Regions from separate parts of the Enterococcus gilvus ATCC BAA-350 genome, predicted to be linked through region 1. Evidence: predicted binding sites of a transcription regulator. Region 1 holds the regulator's gene; each other region holds the start of a gene.
The links. Region 1 encodes HrcA, which represses chaperone genes, less so after heat shock. Its sites were predicted from a motif close to TTAGCACTCNNNNNNNNNGAGTGCTAA; they were not measured.

Region 2: I592_RS00970 (Hsp20/alpha crystallin family protein) is a predicted target of HrcA. The motif match lies at 1,851-1,877, and genes of this name have one in related genera.
Region 3: clpP (ATP-dependent Clp endopeptidase proteolytic subunit ClpP) is a predicted target of HrcA. The motif match lies at 3,317-3,343, and genes of this name have one in related genera.

What each region holds. Positions count from the first base shown of each region.
Region 1 covers NZ_ASWH01000001.1:1,329,140-1,335,578, forward strand. Annotated here, with positions in the region: gene hemW (radical SAM family heme chaperone HemW) at 1-704, shown strand, start outside; gene hrcA (heat-inducible transcriptional repressor HrcA) at 826-1,866, shown strand; gene grpE (nucleotide exchange factor GrpE) at 1,900-2,436, shown strand; gene dnaK (molecular chaperone DnaK) at 2,494-4,323, shown strand; gene dnaJ (molecular chaperone DnaJ) at 4,473-5,633, shown strand; gene I592_RS06620 (plasmid pRiA4b ORF-3 family protein) at 5,724-6,439, shown strand, end outside.
Region 2 covers NZ_ASWH01000001.1:194,132-200,570, reverse strand. Annotated here, with positions in the region: gene I592_RS00980 (metal ABC transporter substrate-binding protein) at 1-577, opposite strand, end outside; gene ispE (4-(cytidine 5'-diphospho)-2-C-methyl-D-erythritol kinase) at 816-1,667, opposite strand; gene I592_RS00970 (Hsp20/alpha crystallin family protein) at 1,910-2,314, shown strand; gene mprF (bifunctional lysylphosphatidylglycerol flippase/synthetase MprF) at 2,360-4,921, opposite strand; gene rny (ribonuclease Y) at 5,142-6,439, opposite strand, start outside.
Region 3 covers NZ_ASWH01000001.1:1,122,305-1,128,743, reverse strand. Annotated here, with positions in the region: gene hflX (GTPase HflX) at 1-662, opposite strand, end outside; gene miaA (tRNA (adenosine(37)-N6)-dimethylallyltransferase MiaA) at 741-1,664, opposite strand; gene I592_RS05635 (glycerophosphodiester phosphodiesterase) at 1,661-2,395, opposite strand; gene I592_RS05630 (hypothetical protein) at 2,475-2,990, opposite strand; gene clpP (ATP-dependent Clp endopeptidase proteolytic subunit ClpP) at 3,381-3,974, shown strand; gene I592_RS05620 (lactate utilization protein) at 4,032-4,673, opposite strand; gene I592_RS05615 (DNA/RNA non-specific endonuclease) at 4,789-5,412, opposite strand; gene I592_RS05610 (SPFH domain-containing protein) at 5,546-6,439, opposite strand, start outside.

The DNA.
Region 1 (6,439 bases):
AAAAAAAGGATTTTAGAAATGTAACGATTGATTTGATTTATGCGTTGCCAGGTCAAAGTTTAGAAAGTTTCCGCGATACCGTGGAGCGGGCTTTGGCTTTAGATCTGCCGCATTACGCACTTTATTCCCTGATTTTAGAAAATCAAACGATGTTCATGAATTGGGTGCGACGAGGAAAAATGCATTTGCCTGAACAAGAAGTAGAGGCCCAAATGTATGCTGAAACAATTGAAGCAATGGAGAAAGCTGGACGAATGCAATATGAGATCAGTAATTTTGCTAAGCCAGGATTTGAGAGCAAGCATAATTTAGTTTACTGGAATAATCAAAATTACTTTGGGATCGGGGCAGGCGCGAGCGGCTACTTAGAAAATCGACGCTATAAAAATCGCGGACCGATACAACATTACCTGAAGTCTTTGAATGACGATCGTCTTCCAATTCTTGAAGAGGAATACTTATCTGAACGAGAGCAAATTGAAGAAGAAATGTTCTTGGGCTTAAGAAAAATTTTAGGAGTTGAAAAGGCGGTTTTTGAAGCCCGTTTTAAGCAGTCAATAATGGATGTTTATGGTGACGTGCTTGAAAAATTAAAGCAGCAAAAGCTCATTATAGAGACCGATACCAGCATCCATCTGACCAAGGCAGGATTGTTTAGAGGAAACGATGTTTTTGAAGAATTTTTATTGAATAAAAACGATTAGCACTCTCTGTTGCAGAGTGCTAATTTTTTGTTTTTTTCACTTGACTTCTATAGGAGATGTGGTATATTAATAATCGAGTTAGCACTTAAAAAGAAAGAGTGCTAACTAAAGGATGAGATGAATGTTAACGGAAAGACAAAAACTGATTCTCAGCTTGATCATCCAAAACTTTACCCATACGGGACAACCAGTTGGGTCGAAAAGTTTAATGGAAGAAGGCGTAAAAGCAAGTTCCGCGACTATCCGTAACGACATGAAGACCTTAGAAGAATTAGGCTTGCTAGAAAAGACTCATTCCTCATCAGGAAGGATTCCTTCAGCTCTGGGGTATCGCTATTATGTGGATCATCTACTAACGCCGATAAAGGTGAGTAATCAAGAAGCAGATCAAATTCGCAGTTCGTTAAAGAAAGATATTCATGAGATCGATGATATTATTCAACAATCCGCAAGAATACTTTCGCAGGTTACCAGCTATACGGCATTTTCACTCGGCCCTGAAATGAAAGATCGGACGTTAACAGGATTTAGGATCGTTCCATTGAATGATCGCCAAATTTTAGCAATCATCGTTACTGACAAAGGGAACGTTGAAAGCCAAGTTTTTCGTATTCCTGAGAATGTTGACAGTCAGGACTTGGAGAAGATGGTTCGAATCATCAATGATCGTTTAGTGGGACAGCCTTTAATGAGTGTCTATCAGAAATTGCGAACAGAGATTCCAATGATTTTACATCGCTATTTTCAAACCACTGATGGCATCAGACATTTGTTCGATGTGATTTTAAATGAGGCGTTTGAAGATAAAGTCTTTGTTAGTGGGCGAATGAATATTTTAAATTTCAATCCCGATCAGGACTTCGATCATGTAAAGTCAATGTATTCACTGATGCAGAATTCGGATGAATTGACACAATTATTGCTTCCCTCAGATGACAATATCCATGTACGGATCGGTACGGAGTTAGGCAATGATTTGTTTGATCATTTAAGTATGATCCAAGCAAATTATGAAATTCGCGGGCATGGCCGAGGAACGATCGCATTGTTAGGCCCGACCTCGATGCCGTATTCAAAAATCTTCGGATTATTGGATGTATTCCGATACGAGTTGACAAATGCATTGGATGATTATTATCGTTCTTTGGATTTATATCACTAGAAACGATTCCTAAAAAGAAAGGAAGTACGCGTAGTGGCAAAAGAAAAGAAACATGAAGTTGAAGAAGAAGTTGAAGCGGAAGAAACAATGGAAACTGAAGAAATCGATATCCCAGAAGTTTCTGAAGTAGAAGACTTAACAAACAAGTTCAGTGAAATGGAAGATAAATTCTTGCGAGCTCGTGCTGAGATTGCAAATATGTCTAACCGTAACAAAAATGAGCGGGAACAGTTAATCCGTTACCGTTCGCAGGATCTTGGGAAAAAATTATTACCAGCGATCGACAATTTGGAGAGAGCCTTAGCAACGGAAGTGACAGATGATCAAAGTGCCAGCCTGAAAAAAGGGGTAGAAATGGTACTTGAGAGTTTGACCGTTGCATTGAAAGAAGAGGGGATCACAGAGATCAAAGCTGAAGGTGAAACCTTCGACCCGAATCTTCATCAAGCGGTTCAAACAGTTCCAGCAGAAGACGACGTAGCACCCGAAACGATCGTCAATGTTTTACAAAAAGGGTATCAACTACACGACCGAGTATTGCGTCCCGCAATGGTCGTTGTCGCTCAATAAAGTATTCTACTATTTATTAGTAAATTTAAAAGATAAATGAAAAGGAGATTTTCAATTATGAGTAAAATTATCGGTATTGACTTAGGTACAACAAACTCCGCAGTAGCTGTTTTAGAAGGCGGAGAAGCTAAAATCATTACAAATCCAGAAGGAAACCGCACAACACCATCTGTTGTCTCATTCAAAAATGGTGAGATCCAAGTAGGTGAAGTCGCAAAACGTCAAGCAGTTACAAACCCAGATACAATTTCATCAATCAAACGCCATATGGGTGAAGCTGGATACAAAGTAGAAGCAGACGGAAAATCATATACTCCACAAGAAATCTCTGCAATGGTATTGCAATATATCAAAGGATTTGCAGAAGATTACCTAGGCGAAAAAGTTGAAAAAGCCGTTATCACAGTTCCTGCTTACTTCAATGACTCTCAACGTCAAGCAACAAAAGACGCTGGTAAAATTGCTGGTTTAGAAGTTGAACGTATCGTGAATGAACCAACTGCTGCAGCATTGGCTTACGGTTTGGACAAAACAGACAAGGATGAAAAAATCTTAGTATTTGACCTTGGTGGTGGTACGTTCGACGTATCAATCCTTGAATTGGGCGACGGTGTCTTTGACGTATTATCTACAGCAGGAGACAACGCTCTTGGTGGGGATGACTTCGATAACAAGATCATCGATTACTTAGTTGCTGATTTCAAACAAGCAAACGGCATTGATCTATCTAAAGACAAAATGGCTATGCAACGTTTGAAAGATGCTGCTGAAAAAGCGAAAAAAGATTTATCAGGTGTCAGCTCAACACAAATCAGCTTACCGTTTATCACAGCCGGCGATGCTGGTCCGTTGCACTTAGAAACAACACTTTCTCGTGCAAAATTTGATGAAATTACGGCTGATCTAGTTGAACGTACGAAAGCACCTGTTCGTCAAGCCTTAAAAGATGCTGGTCTTTCTCAATCAGAAGTCGACGAAGTTATCTTAGTCGGTGGTTCAACTCGTATTCCAGCAGTTGTAGAAGCTGTTCGTAAAGAAACAGGTAAAGAACCAAACAAATCAGTTAACCCAGATGAAGTAGTAGCAATGGGTGCTGCGATCCAAGGTGGGGTCATCACTGGTGATGTGAAAGATGTTGTATTACTAGACGTAACACCATTATCATTGGGTATCGAAACAATGGGCGGCGTGTTCACGAAATTGATCGACCGAAATACGACGATCCCAACAAGTAAATCACAAGTATTCTCAACAGCTGCTGACAACCAACCTGCAGTAGACATCCATGTCTTGCAAGGTGAACGTCCAATGGCTGCTGATAACAAAACATTAGGTCGTTTCCAATTGACAGATATTCCAGCTGCACCTCGTGGAATTCCTCAAATCGAAGTAACGTTTGATATTGACAAAAACGGTATCGTAAACGTTTCTGCGAAAGACCTAGGAACACAAAAAGAACAAAAAATCACGATCAAATCTTCATCAGGTTTGTCTGACGATGAAATCGATCGTATGGTGAAAGACGCAGAAGCAAATGCGGATGCTGATAAAGCTCGTAAAGAAGAAGTGGACCTACGTAATGATGTAGATGCTTTACTATTCTCTGTTGATAAAACATTGAAAGAATTAGAAGGCAAAGTAGATGCAGACGAAGTGAAAAAAGCAGAAGACGCGCGCGATGAACTAAAAGCAGCGGTCGAAGCAAATGACATCGAATTGATGAAAGAAAAACGCGATGCATTGAACGAAATCGTACAAAACTTAACAGTTAAACTTTACGAACAAGCGGCACAACAACAAGCAGATGCTGATCCAAACGCAGCTCAAGGCGGCGCGGATGATGTCGTAGATGCTGATTTTGAAGAAGTTAACGATGACGACAAATAATTGATTCGTTGATAAAGGCCAAAGTCATCGCTTTGGCCTTTTTTCTTTCAAGATTGGCAAGTCCGTTAGAAAAACGTTAAGAAACGTATCGTATCGATTTTTAGTGTGATACAATACTAACGATTCTATGAAATTATGGAGGGAAGCCAATGGCTACAAAACGGGATTATTACGAAGTCCTTGGGGTACAAAAAGGTGCTTCGGATGATGAAATAAAAAAAGCATATCGTAAGCTTTCCAAGCAATACCATCCGGATATCAATAAAGAAGCCGATGCTGAGGAAAAGTTTAAAGAGATTTCTGAAGCTTATGAGATTTTAAGCGATCCGCAAAAACGTGCGGCATACGATCAATACGGCCATGCGGGAACAGATCCAAATTTTGGAGCTGGAGGAGCAGGCGGTTTTGGCGGTGCTGGTGGTTTCGGAGGAGCAGGCGGTTTTGGATTTGAGGATATTTTTGAATCTTTCTTTGGTGGTGGCGGCGGACGTCAAGCAGATCCTAAAGCACCAAGACAAGGGGCAGATTTACAATATTCAATCAACCTTGAATTCGAAGAAGCTATTTTCGGTGTGGAAAAAGACATTAAATACAACCGTGAAGAAACGTGTCATACGTGTCACGGAAATGGGGCAAAACCTGGCACGCAACCAGAAGTTTGTCATAAATGTCATGGTTCTGGTTCAATTAACGTTGAACACCAAACACCACTTGGACGTGTAATGAGCCGTCAAACATGTGATGTGTGTCATGGAACAGGGAAAGAAATCAAAGATCCTTGTCCAACGTGTCATGGTTCCGGTCATGAGAAGCGTCCTCATACAGTCAAGGTAAAAGTACCTGCCGGTGTGGAAGACGGCCAACAAATGCGATTAGCGGATCAAGGCGAAGCTGGAGTAAATGGTGGACCATACGGAGATTTGTATGTTGTCTTTAAAGTGAAACAAAGTGACATCTTCGACCGTGATGGCGGAGAAATTTACTACACCTTGCCGTTGAGTTTTGTCCAAGCGGCTCTAGGGGATGAAGTCAATGTCCCTACCGTTCATGGAGATGTTAAATTGAAAGTACCTGCGGGCACACAAACAGGTGCTAAATTTAGACTCCGCGGAAAAGGCGCTCCGAGACTTCGTGGAAATACGAATGGCGATCAACAAGTAACGGTGAAAATCATTACACCTAAAAACTTGAATGAGAAGCAGCGTGATGCGCTACGTGCATTTGCTGAAGCAGGCGGGCAAACAGTAAGCGAACAAAAAGAAGAAGGTTTCTTTGGCAAAGTGAAAGATGCCTTTGGTGGAAAAAAATAAGTTTAGAGGCTTAATCAATTCAGTATTGATTAGGCCTCTTTTTTCTTTTATCCTTAATGAAAAGAGAAAATGTGTTTAAGGGAGGTTCGCATGGATAAATTGGACAAGCTGTTTGATCGAATGACCAAAGATATGGTGTACTATTTTATTGCTGGAGGACTTGCTGAACCGGACGGTCTTATTCGCACGGTAGAATTCTTTTTAAACTTTGTTGATAAAGGAAGGCTCAGTGGGAAATTGCTAGATGAAGAACTCGTTAAAGAAGCTTTGATCCATCATTTGCCGAACCATATGCCGCTATATATCGATGAAAGTTTTTATGCTTATCAAATGCTGCTAGACCTTTATTACGCATTGTATAATGAAAGAATTATTACCAAAGAGGAATGTAAAGAAATGCAATACGTTATTTATCTCAATAAAACAGCGTTTCTATCTCGTATGAGCAACCCTAACTATTGGTCAAAAAACAAATTGGCAGTCATGGATGAATGGCGTGAAGGAAATTTTGATATTGAAGAGCCTTACAATTTAGATAATTATAATATAGATGAAACGGTAAAAAAAGAAGTTCCGAACAATATCTTAGAGTTTCCCAGACAAAGTGCTGCTGTTAAAACACAAACTAGTTATGTCGTACGTGTGGATCTCAAAGGGTATCGACCTCGAATCTGGCGACGCTTAAAAATTCCTGCGAGCATTTCTTATGAGCAGTTACATGAGATTTTGCAGATTGCATTTGGTTGGGAAGATTGTCATTTGCATAGCTTTTTTGTAGACAAGAAAATAATGATTGGTCCTAGTGA
Region 2 (6,439 bases), 1.1 Mb from region 1:
CTTCGATATACTTAGAGGCATTTTTCTCAAAAGCTGCTTTGTCCTCTGGGTATTTTTTACTTAACTGATCGCGGATCGTTTCCACTTCTTTGATCGCTAACGCTGGGTCCAGCCAGACATGGGGATCTAGATCATGGGAATGCCCATGTTCGTCGTGCTCGTCGGAGTCATGATCGTGTGTATCTTCATGGTCATGCGCTGTCCCTTCCATCAGTTTGATGTCCTTCGACGCTTGGATAATTTCAGTCTTCTTCGTATCGACCGTATCTGTCAGGTTCTTCGTCCACGTTTCCAATTCTGGGCTGTTGTAAACAAATACATCTGAATCAGAGATCTTAGCCAAATCTTTCGCTGACGGCTCAAAGTCATGGGGTTCTGTACCGGCGGGGATCAACAATTCCACCTCGCCTTTATTTCCTACGACCTGCTTCGTAAATTCATACATTGGATAGAACGTCGTCATGACTTGCAGTTTTCCTTCTGATGACGCTTCTTTTTTCTCTTGACTGCCGCATGCAGTCAGCAAAATTGATAGTACCACAGTTCCTAATAAAAGTAGTCCTTTTTGCATCTTCATCTATTGAAACACCTTCTCTTTACTTTTTAAGACAAGAATCAATTTACCAAATGTTTTTCTATCCGTCAACACAAATCGTAAAATTTACGATTTACTACATAAAAACGCTGATAAACCGTAATACAAATGAGGTTTTGTTCATATGAAAAAGGACACCTGTATCCGGTTCATTTGTGATTTCCCGTTATTTAATCCTTGCTTATCGAGAAGAAGCCAAAAAAAATAGACCCCTGAGGATCTACTTCAGCGTGCGAACGAGATACACTTCGTCGCAAAACCCTTTTAATGCATTCAACACATGCTTGGCCCGCGAATATTTATGACATAGTGCATAGACCGTTGGGCCGCTGCCGCTCATCATCGCCGCGTCGGCACCATACTTCAGCATTCGATCTTTTAATTGTTGGATCACCGGATGCTTTTTGATGGTTACAACCTCCATCGAATTGCCTAGATTCTCAGTCATTTTCTGATAATCATTTTCTTCAATGGCAGATACCAGCGCCTCGATGTCTGGATGATACAGATCCTCCATGACGATCTTGGCAAAAATCGTACGCGTCGAAACGCTCATTCGCGGCTTGACCACCACTACCCAGCATTGAGGCATTGGTGCGATCGGGGTCACCTTTTCACCAAATCCTTCTACTAAAGAAGTCTGCCCATACACGCAATAAGGCACGTCGGACCCAACTTCTGCTCCAAGAGCCGCTAATTCCTCAATTGAGAGCCCCAAGTTCCAAAGGCGATTGACCGCTCGCAAAGCCGCCGCCGAATCCGTTGATCCGCCACCTAAACCAGCCGCTACTGGAATTTCCTTATGGATTTTGACCCGCAGTCCTTTATCTATGTTAAAACGCTCTTTGACCAGCTCCAGCGCTTCATAAACGTGGTTCTTTTTATCCGTGGGTAAAAAAGCCTTATTGGTCTCAATGATAATTTTATTTTCGGGAATCTCTTCCAAATACAAACGATCCGCTAGATCAATACTTGCCATGACCATCGCCAATTCATGCAAGCCATCCGGTCGTTTGCCTAAAATATCGAGGCCCAAATTGATCTTCGCTGGGGCCTTCTCCATAATCTCCATTTTCTCACCCGTTCAAATTTTTCACTAGACGATTCTATCATAGCCCATAGTAAATGTATAGATAATTCATTCTAGCATAGGCGCTTTAAATAAGTTGAATATTTTCACCTGAGGCTTTACCATGAAAGAAGGAGCTACTTTCAAAACTCAACAAGAGGATTATCCGCGACATGTTCCAGATTTTTAGCACACGTTCGATTGCCGTATGAAACAAGGCTATGACAAATGAGGAGGAATACTGTATGAATCTATTACCGAAAAATGACTGGTTGGATGGAGAAGATTTGGTTGGCAAACTGGTGAACACCTTTTGGGATGATCGCAAAATGAGTGTGGATATTCGCGACATGGATGACCACTATGAAGTAAAAGCGGATCTCCCTGGTTTTGAGAAATCAGAAATAGCGATTCATTACAACAATGACATTCTTTCAATCGACGCAGAACATTCTACCGAAAACGAAGTGAAGGATGATGGTCGTTTTGTTCGCAGAGAACGTGCCACTAGTGCGTACCATCGCCAATTCGCTGTCCCGGACATCGCCGACGAAGAGATCCGTGCGACCTTTGAAAATGGGGTCCTGACGTTGACCTTGCCGAAAGAAAACTACGAAGAGAAAAAAGGCAAAGCGATCACGATCGATTAATTTCTGCATACAAAAAATACGAGCGCGCTTTCGCGGCTCGTATTTTTATACTTCGATCATTTCTTCTGAGATCGTAGCACCCTTATTCTTTCCTCTACCGATCAAAAATAATAATTGCAAGGCGGAAAACAGGAAGCTGCTGTCTTTCATGTAGGCAAAATACCTTGGGCGCCATTGATCCACGTAGACATTTTTTTCCTCTGCTACCTGTTGGAAGGCGTAAATCGAGTGACCGTATTTATAAATCAAATTCATGATCCGCTCTCCTAAAAAGGCAAAGGACGTCTCGCCCACTTTTGCTAACGGAGCCATGCCTTGATAGACTTCTGTGTAGCCTTGTTTTTTCAGCTCATCCATCAAATGCAGCTTCAAGAACGTCGGCAGCTCATTCGGTACGTCATTTCGGAAACGCAAAAGATCAAAGGAAGCCTGTGCACCGTTGATCGGCTGTTCAGTAATGAAGCCGACGACCCGGTTTTGCGGATCACGTGCGATCCCTACATTGCTTGTTTTGATATAACTGCGGTCAAAACGTCCAACGGAGAAGCATTTCTCTTTTTCTCCATTTAACCATTCATCAGAAATTTCCTCTAACTCATCGAAAACTTCTTCCGGCAGCTTTTCAAAGTAAATGAACTGGTACCCCTCATTGGTCAACCGTTTGAATTCAAAGCGATCCGAGAAAACATCTAGCTTGTGCCGCGTAAAGTCCGTCACACCTGTTTCGCCGATCTTATCAAAATGGAAGCCAAGGTCATGCAAAAGCAGCACGTATTCTTCAGAGATCTTATAAAACGCCAACTGGTAGCCCAATCGATCCGCGTGCTCCATAAACGCAAACGTCGCGGCCTGCCATTTTTCAGGATTCCCCACAGGATCACCTAACACAAAACACTTATTCGCCCGGGTTTGAAAGCCGAAAATAATTTGATCATTGCCATTTTCCTGATAATAAAAATACTGATACCCTGAAACGCGCAAGTAGTGACTAGCAGGTGTGCCGCCATACCGGTTGATTAAATAATTGAATCGTTTTTCATCCCAGGCAACACCTAATTTTGTCTCACTTTGTGTTAAATAGTGGTACAAAATCGCCAAACACAAGATCGATAGAATCAAGCCGATCAGCCCCGAGAACCAAATATCCCCTGAAGGAAAGGCAAAATACTTCGTCGACAAGCGTTCGGTGCTCCAAAGCTGCCCACTGTGATAGCCTGCTACTGCGTAGAAAATAAACAACAGGCCGAACAAAATCCCGTCAAACAGCAAGGCGCCCCAAGAATAAACAAAACGTTCCTTGTAAAACTCTTTCCGAGACATCCAAACAATCAGCAAAATCACTACGTAAACAACGATCAGTCGAATCGAGGCTGTCCGTGCTACCGTATTGACGATGCCAAAAATCAATAGCAAGATCGTCGGCCAGAAAGCACGCTTGACCTTTTGCGAGATGCCTCGCGCAAAGCCTAAGAGTAAAAAGCCGACCAGCAGATTCAACGTTTGATCTAGAAAATCGAATGAAAAAGGCAGCAACACCTGAAACAAGCGATTGATGTTGGAGAGATTGGTCAGTGTCGACAATAGAATCATCATTATTCCGGCAAAATACACCGCCGTTACCATGACAACATGCGCGATTTTTTGCGAAAGAACACGTGGCAGATTATCAAAATAGCGATTCATTTTAACACTGGTATTGGTCAAAAAGAGAACGATCCCTGTGAGAAACGGAACCAAATAATAAAAGATCCGGTAAAACAAGATCCACACGACCGCCGTGCTTTGATCCAGTCCCAAATGCCCCAGACCTAAGATCATCATCACGTCAAAGGTTCCTGCACCTCCCGGAACCATCGTCAGCATCCCTAAGCCAGTAGCGATCACAAACATCGGGTAAACTTCCCCGATCGCGATGCGTACCCCCATCAGATAACCCACGAGTAAGAAGACTGCCAAAGCCCCCAGCCATTGCCCCAAAGACGCTAGATACAATTCAAAAATCTGTTTTACTCGAAATTCTTTAAAAATCGTTCGCCGACGTCCATAGACAAAGCCGAAAAGCAGCGGCGCAAACGCCCCGCCCGCAAGCAGCCAAAAGCGATAGCGAACAAAAGCATTCTCTGTTCTTAGGAAAATCAGATCCAGCGAGGTGATGAGGGCCATGATCGAAAGTCCCGCCAACATAAAGAGCGCGATCTTGGAGATCACCGCTAGGACCTTTTTCTTTTCCATCCCCTTGCCATAGAAGCTTGACCTTAGGCTCACTCCGACGACCCCGCCAAAGCCTGCCAAGTTATTGATCGTATTCGTGGTCCATGCAGACACGAACCACTCTTTGCGGTTCATTCGCGGCCGCCCCGTTGCTTCGAGAGTCGTGATAGCCACATGATCGTATAAGAGCATAGGCAGGACTCCGCACAGTCCAATACCTAACATGCTTAATAATGTTAGTTGATCTTGTTCTTTGATTGTTTGCCAAACCGTTTGCCAGCTCATTCCATGGGCAATATTTTTCACTTGATTTGCTACGAAAAATAAGACGATCCCAAAGAAGATGATTTTAAGTAACGTAGCATGTCGTTTGAACCAGCGACTGATAGTCGTCATCCTTCTACACCCATTCTTTCTTTTCTTGTACTCTATTTTAAATGAATTCTTGTTATGAAGCTATCCTTTTAGAAGAATGGGGACATTAAAAAAATAATTTGTTATTTATTTTTTGAAATAAACCGCCCACTTTTTATGTGAAGGCGGCGTAAATGCCCACAAATAAAACAGTCAAACGAATTTTGACCATAAGAAAAAGCCTCAAAAATGAGGCTTTTTGCTATTTTGCATAATCGGTTGCTCGTGTCTCACGAATAACCACAACTTTGATATGTCCTGGGTAATCCAATTCGTCTTCGATTCTGCGGCGAATGTCGCGAACCAAACGAACAGAATCCAAATCAGAGATCTCTTCTGGTTTGACCATGACACGAACTTCACGTCCTGCTTGGACTGCGAAGCTTGATTCTACACCATCAAAACTGTTTGAAATATTTTCTAAGTTTTCTAAACGACGAATATAGTTTTCCAATGATTCGCTTCGTGCACCTGGTCGAGCAGCAGATACTGCATCGGCAGCGGCGACTAAAACAGAAATGACAGATGTCGCTTCTGTGTCTCCGTGGTGAGAGGCGATCGCATTGATCACTACTGGATTTTCACGATATTTCGCGGCAAGTTCCGCACCGATTTCCACGTGAGACCCTTCGATCTCGTGATCCAGTGCCTTCCCAATATCATGAAGCAATCCTGCGCGTTGCGCCAATTGAACATTTTCGCCAAGTTCTGCGGCCAATACACCGGTTAATTTGGCTACTTCAATTGAGTGATTCAACACGTTTTGACCATAGCTGGTACGGAAATGCAAACGGCCTAAGATCTTGATCAAATCTGGATGCAAGGTGTGGGCGCCCACTTCAAAGGCTGCCTGTTCCCCGTATTCACGAATACGTTCATCCATTTCCTTACGTGATTTTTCAACCATTTCTTCAATCCGAGCTGGATGAATCCGACCATCTTGAATCAATTTCTCTAACGTCATCCGGGCAATTTCCCGTCTGATTGGATCAAAACCAGACAACACGACTGCTTCAGGCGTATCATCGATAATCAAATCGATCCCCGTCAATGTTTCCAATGTCCGGATATTACGGCCTTCGCGTCCAATGATGCGACCTTTCATCTCATCGTTCGGCAACGTAACGACCGAAACCGTCGTTTCAGAAACAGCGTCAGCGCCGCAACGTTGAATCGCCATCGCTAAAAGATTTTTCGCTTTGCGATCGGCTTCTTCTTTCGCTCGTTGCTCAGATTCCTTGACCATTACTGTTAACTCGTGGTTCAATTCCTCTTCTGTCGTCTTCATAATAATTTCTTTTGCTTCATCTTTCGTTAAAGAAGCAACTTGTTCCAGTTTTGTTTGTTGTTCATTAATCAGTTGTTCTACATCTTTTTCTCGCTCGTCAATTAATTGCTGTCTAGCACTGATCTTTGTTTCTTTTTCTTCCAGTGAGTGCTCACGCTTCTCTAAAGAATCGTCTTTACGATCTAAAGTCTGTTCTCTTTGAAGCAAGCGAT
Region 3 (6,439 bases), 210 kb from region 1:
TCAGAATACGTATCTGCATTCGTCAGCAGATTTAGAATAGTCGATTTCCCGGCATTCGTATAGCCAATCAACCCCATCTGGAAAACGCTGGATTGCTGCCGTTTTTGCCGGCTTCGTTCCCGATGTGCTTCGACTTCCTTCACTTCTTTTTTGATGGCAGAGACCCGACGACGAATATGACGGCGATCGGTTTCTAGTTTTGTTTCCCCGGGTCCACGTGTCCCGATCCCACCACCGAGCCGCGACAAGCTTTGCCCTTGCCCAGTCAGTCGAGGCAATAAATACTCTAACTGTGCTAGTTCCACTTGCAGCTTTCCTTCTTTAGAACGCGCTCTTTGGGCAAAAATATCTAAAATCAACTGAATACGATCAATCACAGGAACACCAACCCGCTCCTCGATGGTTTGGCTTTGACGCGGCGTCAATGCATGGTTGAAGATGACCAGCTCTGCTTCATGGGCGTCTACCAATTGTGCCAGTTCTTCTACTTTCCCTTTACCGATGATCGTTTGACGATCGATTCTTGGACGTTTTTGGGTCAATGAAAAAACTATTTCGCCATGAGCCGTTTTGGTTAGTCCAGCCAACTCATGCATCGATTCCAAAAAGTTATACTTGGTCTCATCTGTTTCGACGCCGACTAAAATGACTCTTTCTGACAATTCGTTTCCTCCTAAGTAATGCTGCTGTATTTTTTAAATAAAAAAAGACTCTTTCTGCTTCTTAACGGTCGATTTCGTCTATTCTTTCTCGCTAGACAACCATTTTTCTATAGCTGCTTCGACCTCGTCAATTGCTTCTGGATGTTGAACCAGATCATACCAATGAACCGACATCCGATTTCGAAACCAGGTCAATTGACGTTTTGCATATCTTCGTGAATGTAATTTTACTTCCTCGATCGCGCTGTCCAATGAACACTCGCCTGAAAAATAGGGGAAGAATTCTTTATAGCCAATTCCCTGTGCCGCCTGAACTTCTGGAGTCTTTGCTAATTGCCTTGCTTCTTCCAACACGCCTTGCTCCACCATTAAATCCACACGTTCATTGATTCGTCGATACAAGCGCGTACGCTCCGTGTTCAAGCCGATCAAAAAGCTGTCATAAAGTTCTTTCGGTTGTTCTTTCGGTTCTAAAATAGAATGGCCCGTCAATTCAAACACTTCCAGTGCTCGAATCATTTTTTTTCGATTATTGTAATGGATTTTTTCCGCAGCCAATGGATCTTTCGCCTGCAGGAGCCTCCACAGGGCTTCATTCCCTTCAGCTTCAGCGATCGCTTCGTATTTTTCTCTTAATGACTCGTCCGTTCGTTCGCCTTCACTTCCAAGTTTGTAGTCCCATAACAACGATTGGATATAAAGTCCTGTTCCGCCGACAACAATGGGGACTTTTCCTCGATCAGTGATTTCTTGAATCACTTCTCTAGCCGCCTGTTGGAAGTCGGCTGCAGAATAGCTTTGGTCTATATCTCGCACATCTATCAAATGGTGCAAAACGCCAGCCTGTTCTTCTAAAGTCACTTTTGCAGTCCCGATATCGAGGCCGCGGTAGACTTGCATGGAATCGCCGCTGATGATCTCTCCGTCAAAACGTTTGGCAAGGTCGATGCTCAAGCTCGTCTTACCAACTGCTGTCGGTCCCACAATTGCAATTACTTTCATTGCTTATACCTGCTTCTCGCACGAATCGCTTTTTCCGGAAAATCAGTGATGATTCCAGCGAGGTTCTTTTCATAACAAGTCATCATCGTCTCGTACAGATTTGGCGTCCACGGACGGATGGTTTTCTCATAGTTTTTGGCGATTTCTGGATTCTGTTTGACCCAATCATAACTAGGATGCAAGCCCTCAATAAAATCAGTATCTAGAACGACTTGGCTTTTTTCTAAGTCATTTTTTTGAATCAGATCATATTGAGCATCCGGTTCAAATTGATGCATGATGTGCAGCGAATCAATATTGAAACTTGCATACCAATACGTAAATGGCCACTCTTTACTAGTCATGACCGCCGATATTTTTTCTTCGATCCCAGGATAATGGAATTTATTTGTTTTGATCTCAATACACAAAAAACCGCGAAAGCGCATTTGCAGCAAGAGGTTCAAGACTTCCTGCAAGGTCGAAATCTTCGTTGCTTGGTATTTTTCATCAAACCAGCTTCCAGCATCTAGTTTTTTTATTTCCTTTAATGTCAACTCACGGATCAAGCCCTTTCCGTCAGTCGTTCGATCAACGCTCTCATCATGAATCACGACTAACTGCTGATCCGCAGTTAATTGAACATCCAGTTCGATCCCGTCTGCACCGGCTCGCACTGCTTCCATAAACGCAGGCAATGTATTCTCTGGATGTGTTCCAGCACTCCCGCGATGAGCAATAATTACTGTCATCTATAGTCACCTCGTCCGTAGTCAACGATCATTTTTCAATAACCTGACATAAGTCTGCTCACGAGTATTCGTGAATGTATTATTGTACGTTAAAATAGCGTAATGGTTGTTTTGTTGAGCGAGATAATTTTTGTTTTTTCTCGTTCAATATTTCTAAAAGTTGTTCAGAGAAGGTCTCCATCACAATCCGCCCGCCTTTATAAGTATAGCCGCCGATTTTGACCGTTTCTTCAGGGGATAAAATAACTTTTCGATGGGAAATATTTTTGAAGAATTCTTCAATTAAATAGTTTGGCAAATAAAAATTATTTTGCGCTGTGAATGAGTTCAAGTAGATAAAGTCATCAATCGTAATGTAGCAATCATCAAATGAATTAAAGGATACATATTCTTGCATCATCACATTGCGCTTTGATAAAACCTCATTGATTTTCTTGTTTAAAAGGTTAATTGTCTCGATTTCTTTGACCTGATGTTCCAGTTCTCTTTCACGAATATGGCGCGAATCAATATATCTAAAAACAAAGTAGACGGCGATCCCCGTCAAGCCTGCCCCGATCAATACACCGATTAGTCCGATTAATGCAATTTCCACATTTGTTCCCTCCCAGTTCCTATTAAGGACTATTTCTTTAAAAACACGTCGCTGTTCACTATGCGATCCCTTTGAAAATTTAAAAAATGAGACGATCGCTTTTAAAGATATAAATAAAAAAAGCTCGTCTAATTTATAACATTTTTCTGTGATATACCATTTTTTGAAGGATACACGATAAAAATAAAATCAACGAATGAATAGTTTGTTCTTTTCGTTATTAATAGTACCATATTTTCGTGTTTCTAGGATAGTTTGATACGTCTTAAAAATCGAAGCCTTCCATTTGACCAAAACTGACCAACGTTGTATACTTTCTTTAAGTTTTAGCAATCCAACCTCGTTTGTGCTAAACTAAATTACGAACACTATTTTTAAGGAGGATTCACTATGAATTTAGTCCCTACAGTCATTGAACAATCATCTCGTGGCGAACGTGCTTACGACATTTATTCTCGTTTATTGAAAGACCGCATCATCATGTTAAGCGGTGAAGTGAACGATGATATGGCGAACACTATTATCGCCCAATTACTTTTCTTGGATGCCCAAGACTCTGAAAAGGATATTTATCTTTACATCAATTCACCAGGTGGTAGCGTATCTGCCGGTTTAGCGATTTTTGACACAATGAATTTTGTCAAAGCCGATGTGCAAACCATTGTACTTGGTATGGCTGCTTCTATGGGAAGCTTCCTGTTGACCGCTGGCGCGAAAGGCAAACGTTTTGCATTGCCAAACGCTGAGATCATGATCCACCAACCTCTTGGTGGTGCGCAAGGACAAGCAACAGAGATTGAAATCGCTGCTCGCCACATTTTGAAGACCCGCGAACGTTTAAACAACATTTTGTCTGAACGTACTGGTCAACCGATCGAAGTCATTGAACGTGACACAGATCGTGATAACTTCATGTCTGCCGACGAAGCAAAAGCTTACGGTTTGATCGATGAAGTAATGGAAAACAGCAGTTCTTTAAGCTAAACACAGAAAACCGAGGAAAATTCCTCGGTTTTTTTGTGTTCTCTATAAAATACTCTCCTATAACCCAACATCTTCAAGGATCAAAAATAAAAGGATGCGGTCTTTCTCCATTGAGCGGCGAGTAATCGCGATCGTATTACAAATGCATTCTGTGTTCAGACAGTCTCCGCAAGTACCTTTCTTTATACAAGGGGTCTTTTCTAACCCTAAACGGTGGGCATTCAATGGCGCCGTGTTTTTGCGAACCATTTCTAAGGTAGTCTCAAGATTCCCATACACTTTTCTCATACTGACAAATGCGATTACTCTATCTGGTCCATACGTTAACGCAGCTACCCTGTTGCCAACACTATCGACGTTTACCAATTCTCCCTCTTCAGAGATCCCGTTGATACTAGTCAAAAAATAATCAGCAGTCAACGCTTGCTTCATCACTTGATGCCGCGCTTCCACCGAATTCGTTTGTTCGCGATCAATCATTTTCTGATCACGCTGATACAACCTTTCAATTATCCCAGATTGTTCCACTGTAATAGAGCCGCCAAGCCCTACTGTCTTGTTCGGATCAATCATATCTAACGCATGATCTGCTGCTTCCTCTAAATTTCGACAAATGATTGGTTGAAATTGTCGGCGCGCTAATTTTTTACTAAGCGTCATTGCTGCAGCCAGATAACGTTCCCGTTGGTACTCTTCCATTGTTCGCACCCCTCTCCTTTAGCTTCTTCTTTATTCTCAAGGAAATTTCTCATAATAACAATAGGATAACGACTTTTTCTAATAAAAAATCACCCAAATTTGGGTGATTTCTTTACTACTTTTGCGAGTAGCCTGTTTGATAATCAATCGTAATGCCTTCTTGCACATTATAAACAAAAAGGTTAAAGGAAATTTGATCATCTTCGATACTTTCCGCCTCCATTTGAATGCCTCGCGCAACCAATTCTTCCCCTTTGAAATAAGGCGTCACCCGATAACGGACATGGTGATTGGTTTTACGTATATAATTTCCGATTTCCTTTTCGTGATCGTTCATCCCAGGGTCATTCAGTGAAGCTGTTCCCGTCATCAAGTTTTTAAGATTGTTATTTTCTCCTGAAAATTGATAGGCGATCAAATGGGCTCGATTATACAAAGGCTCATCGTTGTAAAATTTTTGATGCCAGCCGGTCGGTTTGACAAATAAGCGTTCCCGTTCTTGGTGGGGCATCAATTCTTTTCCTAACATCGCATTTGCAACGCCAACTCGATTCAACGCGTCGAGATCAGAAAAGCTTGTCCAAGTACGCTGCTCAAGAGAAAGATCCTTTTTAGAAAAATCAGGTTGGTTATGATTTATCTCAATTGTTTGATGCTCACCGTCATACTCAGGAATCTCTGATAACTGACTTATAGCGACTTCCTTGTTTGAATTTCCTGATTGGCTTTCCGGTGCTATCTGGGAATAAAGTCCATATATCCCGGCCAACGCAATGACGATTGCGGAAATAATTTTTGGTGCTTGCTTCTTTGCTGCGATGGTTCTCAACTCCTACTTTCTACTATTAGTGTCTCCCATCACACGAATCTCTTTAGTTCGTTTGTTTCCAAATTTCCTTGATTGCCGGTACATTGCCGAGTTCGGTTAAATTACTTGGCATAATAACAGTATTGCCATTGTTTTCAACAACGTGCTTGAAGGCTTCGATCCCCAAGTAGGCAATCATTTCATCCGTCAAATTACTTTCTGCAATGGCTTTATTGATTTCTCTGATTCGAGAAGTTTCCGCTTCGGTGATCTTTTCAATCCGTTCCGCCTCTGCTGCTGCATCGATTTTCGTCCGTTCGGCGCGGGCATCTGCATCGATTTTAGTTTGTCTTGCTCGAGCTTCCGCATCGATCTGCATTTCAGAGGATTTTGCTTCAGACTCTAAAATCACAGACTGTTTTTTCCCTTCCGAAATGGTGATCAAGGATTCTTTGTCTCGACTAGCAGTAATTAACTTATTCATCGAATTGATGATCTCGTTGGAAACCGAAATCTCTCCGATATTGATCCGATCTATGGATAAGCCATAACCGGCCGTAATGTCCTTCACACTCTCGTAAAGATTAACATTGATTTCTTCTGTGCCGTTTAATACCTCGTTCAGTTCCATTTTACCAATGATGCCTCGTAAATTGGATTGGCAATCTTGGATCATAGACGTGACAGAATCTTCATTATCATACACAAAAGCCCGTGCATCTGTCACGTGATATTTTATCGCTTCATCGATCTCTACGATTACATTGTCTCGAGTAATCACACTTTGCGGTTCGATCTGAATAGGCGTTTGCTTTAATGACACACGACGGCGCACAACATATAAAATAGGGATCAGAAAATGCAGTCCCGGGTCGATTGTTTTTACATACTTCCCAAAGCTTTCTACGACCTTGACTTCCCCTTGCTGAACAATGACTACCAACTGACTAATGATAAA